2 regions of the Actinotalea sp. genome follow, and region 2 is predicted to be linked to the other one. Evidence: predicted binding sites of a transcription regulator. Region 2 holds the regulator's gene; the other holds the start of a gene.
What was found. The regulator HspR, encoded in region 2, represses chaperone genes until heat shock. The targets are predictions, from matches to a motif close to AAGTTGAGTCNNNNNGACTCAACTT.
Positions count from the first base shown of each region.

Region 1: a site for HspR is predicted at 1,304-1,328, ahead of clpB (ATP-dependent chaperone ClpB). Genes of this name have one in related genera too.

Region 1 is NZ_DAORSQ010000006.1:8,497-10,881, reverse strand. It holds gene PKY62_RS01500 (alpha/beta hydrolase) at 1-749, opposite strand, end outside; gene PKY62_RS01495 (universal stress protein) at 751-1,146, opposite strand; gene clpB (ATP-dependent chaperone ClpB) at 1,388-2,385, shown strand, end outside.
Region 2 is NZ_DAORSQ010000071.1:10,688-13,072, forward strand. It holds gene PKY62_RS09110 (hypothetical protein) at 1-757, shown strand, start outside; gene PKY62_RS09115 (heat shock protein transcriptional repressor HspR) at 795-1,205, opposite strand; gene PKY62_RS09120 (DnaJ C-terminal domain-containing protein) at 1,273-2,295, opposite strand; gene grpE (nucleotide exchange factor GrpE) at 2,378-2,385, opposite strand, start outside.

The DNA.
Region 1 (2,385 bases), on a different contig from region 2:
GGTCCGCTCGCGTCCGACGCGCAGACCAGCACCGGGACGTCGATCGCCAGGCCGCGGGCCAGCGCCCGGTGCCCGCGTCGGATGGCGCGGAACCAGCCGGCGCGCACCCCGAACCCGGCGTCGGGCTTCCACCCCAGGTCATAGCTCCAGCCACCGCCGGCCGGGCTGTGCAGCCACTCCCCGTAGTGCCGCCCGGTCTGGCCGACGACGGTCAGGGGCGCGACCCGGCCGAGCACGTCCACCGCCCGGGTGGTGACCACGCGGTCCACCCACGGCCGGTTGAGGTCGAACCACGGGCTGTTGAGCACGGCGGCGTCGACCACCGCCCCGGTCGCGCGGCCCGCCCGGGCGTCGAGCCACAGCGCGCCGACGAGCCCGCCGGTCGAGTGGGCGTTGAGCACCACGACCTCGTACCCGGCCTCGCGCAGCAGGCGCACGGCGGCGTCGAGCTCCTCGGCGTAGGTGGCCAGGGCCGCGACGTCGTTGGGCACCTGGTGGTCGAGCAGGGAGCGGCCGTGGCCGCGCAGGTCCAGGGCGTAGAAGTCGAAGCCCCTGGCGTCCCAGAAGTCGCCGAGGTGGCGCTGGAAGAAGTAGTCGACGTACCCGTGCAGGTAGAGCACGGCGCGCGCGCGGGGCGGGCCGGCGTGGTCCCTGCGCACCAGGGTGGCCACGACCTCGCCGCGCGCGTCCGGGCGCAGGGTCAGCGTCCGGGCCGACCAGCCGTCACCGAGGACGTCGGGCCGCCACACGTCAGCGGGCCGCCTTGACCGCGATGACCGGGCACCGGGCCTCGAGCAGGATGCGCTGGGAGTTGCTGCCGAGCAGCAGCTTGCCCACCGGGCTGCGGTGCCGCACGCCGATGACGATGCCGCGGACGTGGTGCTCCTGCGACAGGTCGAGGATCTCGTCTGCCGCGTCCTTGCCCCGCACCAGCTGGCGCAGCGTGTAGCGCAGGCCCTCGGCGTCGAGCCGGGCCTGGACCGCCGCGACCTCGGTGTCGGTGGCAAAGGTCTCGTCCGGCGGGTCGCTCTGGGCGGAGACGTTGACGACGAGCAGCTCGTCGCCGTGGTTGTGGGCCTCGCCGATGGCGTGCTCGAGTGCGGCCTCGCCCTCGGGGGTGGGCGTGTAGCCGACGATGATCATCAAGGTGGCGGGTCTCCCTCGGTCGTGCGGGGTCGCGGTCGGGCCCCGACCCGATCATGCCAGCGCGGGGCGTCCGTGCCGAGGGGTCGGGCGCGTGACGTCACCGCGGATCCGCGCCGCACCGGTCTCGCGACCGGGTCGGAGGACGCCTCGCGTCGAAGAGTTGAGCGGAATAGACTCAAGTTTACGGACGTTCCGCCGATGACCAGCACGGACACCCTCGAACCGCGGAGGCAGCACCCCCATGGACGCGAAGTTCACGACGAAGTCGCAGGAGGCCCTCACGGCGGCCTTGCAGGCCGCGACCGCCGCCGGGAACCCCCAGCTGGAGCCGGTGCACGTGCTCGAGGCGCTGCTCGCCCAGCCGGGTGGCATGCACATCGGGCTGCTGGACGCCGTCGGCGTCGACCGCGCGGACCTGGCGCGCCGGCTCGCGACCGCGCGCGCCACGCTGCCCGCCGCGTCGGGCGGCTCGGTCAACCAGCCATCGGTCTCGCGCGCCATGAGCGCCGTCATCACCGCGGCGGGGGCCGAGGCCCAGGCGCTCGGCGACGACTTCGTGTCCACCGAGCACCTGCTGCTCGGGATCGCCGCGGGCTCGTCGCCCGCTGCGCAGGCGCTGCAGTCCGCCGGCGGGACGCGGGACGCGCTCGCGGCGGTGCTGCCGACGGTGCGCGGGGGCTCGAGGGTCAGCTCGCCGGACCCCGAGGGCACGTACCAGGCGCTGGAGAAGTACGGCGTCGACCTCACCGCCGCGGCGCGCGAGGGCCGGCTGGACCCGGTGATCGGCCGCGACAGCGAGATCCGCCGCGTGGTGCAGGTGCTGTCCCGGCGGACCAAGAACAACCCCGTGCTCATCGGCGAGCCGGGCGTCGGCAAGACGGCCGTCGTCGAGGGCCTGGCCCAGCGCATCGTCGACGGCGACGTGCCCGAGTCCTTGCGCGGCAAGCGGCTCATCGCCCTGGACCTCGCCTCGATGGTGGCCGGCGCCAAGTACCGCGGCGAGTTCGAGGAGCGGCTCAAGGCCGTGCTCGAGGAGATCAAGGCGTCCGACGGCCAGGTGGTCACGTTCCTCGACGAGCTGCACACCGTGGTGGGCGCCGGGGCGGCGGAGGGCTCGATGGACGCGGGCAACATGCTCAAGCCGATGCTCGCGCGCGGCGAGCTGCGCCTCGTGGGCGCCACGACCCTCGACGAGTTCCGCGAGCGGATCGAGAAGGACCCTGCGCTCGAGCGGCGCTT
Region 2 (2,385 bases):
CGACCTGCTGACCCCGAGCTCGGCCCCCGCGCTGCGCGACCTGTGGCGCACCCAGACGGTCGAGTCCGTGTGGCTGCGACCCGGCGACTGGTACCACCCCGCCGTGGACGCGCTCACCGAGGCCCTGGTCTGCGGCGCGGACCCCGCAGCCGCCGCTGCCCGTCTCGGCGCGGTGCGCGGCGCGGCCGGCGTCGGCATCGCCGAGACGCTGGACGACGTCGCCGTGCTGTACCGCCTCATCGACACCGAGCCCGGCCTGGACGCGCTGCGCGCCCTGTGCGAGGGCTGGGCCAGCGCCGTCGACGCCGCGCCCGTGCAGGCGGCCTGCATCGACCCCGAGTCCGGCCTGCCGACGCTCGACTACCTCGCGGTCCGCCTCGGCGAGACCTACGGCGCGGCCCGCAAGCACGCGCACCACGCCTTCGCCACGCACTGCCTCGTGCTCGTCGACGTCGCCGCGGAGGAGCTCGCGCCCTGGCGCCGGATGGCCCGCTCGGCCGCGATGGGCCGCGCGCTGACCGCGGCGATGGTGCCGGGTCACCCCATGGCCGCGCTGGGCGGCGGCGCGTTCGCCGTGCTCGTGGCGCGGGACTGGGACCTCGGCGAGACCGTCCGCCGCATGCGCGACGAGGTCAACGAGCACGCCGTCGCGCTGCAGATCACCGACCTCATGCGGACCCCGCCGCGCATCTGGATCGAGCCGCTGCCCGAGACCCACGACCGCGCGGTCGACCTGCTCAACCACCTGCGCCGCTAGGCGCCCTCGGCCCGCGCCATCGGGTCGGGGCGGGGGTTCAGTCGCGGGGCGGGGCGGGGCGCCAGACGACCAGGGCGCCCGACGACGTGACCCGCGCCGGGCGGTGGCCTCGGGGGACCGCGACGACCTCACCCTGCGGTCCCGCCGCGAACACGCGGCTGCCCGGGTCGGCGAAGGTCCGCAGCACCTCGACCTGCTGCTCGAGCCGCTCCACGCGCTCCTCGAGGTGCAGGATCCGCTTGATGCCCGCGAGGTTGATCCCCTCGTCCTGGCTGAGCCGCTGGATCTCGCGCAGCGTCGCGACGTCCTTGAGGGAGTAGCGCCGGCCCCGGCCCGGCGCGCGGCCGGGCGAGACCAGACCGAGCCGGTCGTACTGGCGCAGGGTCTGCGGGTGCATGCCGGCGAGCTCGGCCGCCACCGAGATGACGAAGACCGGTGCGTCGTACATCCGTCCTCCTGACCCTGGTCCGACCGCGCATGCCGACGCGGCCCGGCGGCGTGCGCCGCCGGTCTCGCTACGTGGTGGCGCGCGCGCGCAGGTCCGCCCGGACGTCCGCGTCCGCGGTCGCAGCGGCGAAGGCCTCGACCGCCGCCCGCGCGTCGTCGGACAGCCGCTGCGGAACGGCCACCTGGATGGTGACGAGCAGGTCGCCCGCCGGGAGCCCCGCCTCGCCCGTGCCCGCCGTGACCCCGCGGCCGCGCACGCGCAGCGTGCGGCCCGACGGCGTGCCCTCGGGCACCTTGACCCGCACCGTGGCGCCGTCGAGCGTCGGCACGTCCACCTGGGCGCCGAGGGCGGCCTCGGCGAACGTCACCGGAAGCGTGACCCGCAGGTCGCGCCCGTCGATGGCGAACACCGGGTGCGGCTCGACCCCGACCGTGATGACGAGGTCACCCGCTGGCGCGCCGCCCTCGCCGGGCCGGCCCTTGCCGCGCAGGCGGATCTTCTGACCGTCGCGCACCCCGGCCGGGATGCGCGCGGTGACCTTGCGGCCGTCGACCTGGAGCGTCACGGTCGAGCCGGTCACGGCCTGCCGGAAGGGCAGCCGTGTCGAGGCCTCGAGGTCGGCACCGCGCTGGGCCCGACGTCCGCCGCGGAACCCCGCACCGCCGCCCGGCATCGCGGCGCCGGCGCCGCCCGCGAACATCCCGCTGAGGATGTCCTCGAACCCCGCGTTGCCCTGCGTCGTGTAGCGCTGCTGGCGCTGGCCGCCGCCGGCCCCGAACAGCCCGCCGAAGAGGTCCTCGAACCCGGCGCCGCCCGCGCCACCGGCACCGCCGGCGGAGAACCGCGCCCCGCCGCCCGCCATCGCGCGCACGGCGTCGTACTGCTGGCGCTGCTCCTTGTCGGACAGCACCGCGTAGGCCTCGCCGACGTCCTTGAACTTCGCCTCGGCCGCGTCGTCGCCCGGGTTGTGGTCCGGGTGCAGGTGCCGCGCCTGCTTGCGGTACGCCTTCTTGATGGCGGCCGCGTCGGCGTTCTTGGGCACGCCGAGGGTGGCGTAGAAGTCCTTCTCGAACCAGTCCTGACCGGTCATCGCCAGCTCCCTCCCCGCGTCCCCGGGGTCCTGGTCCTGGTCCGGGCGTCGCGCGCCCCGATCCGGACCAGGACCGCGCCGTTCACTCCC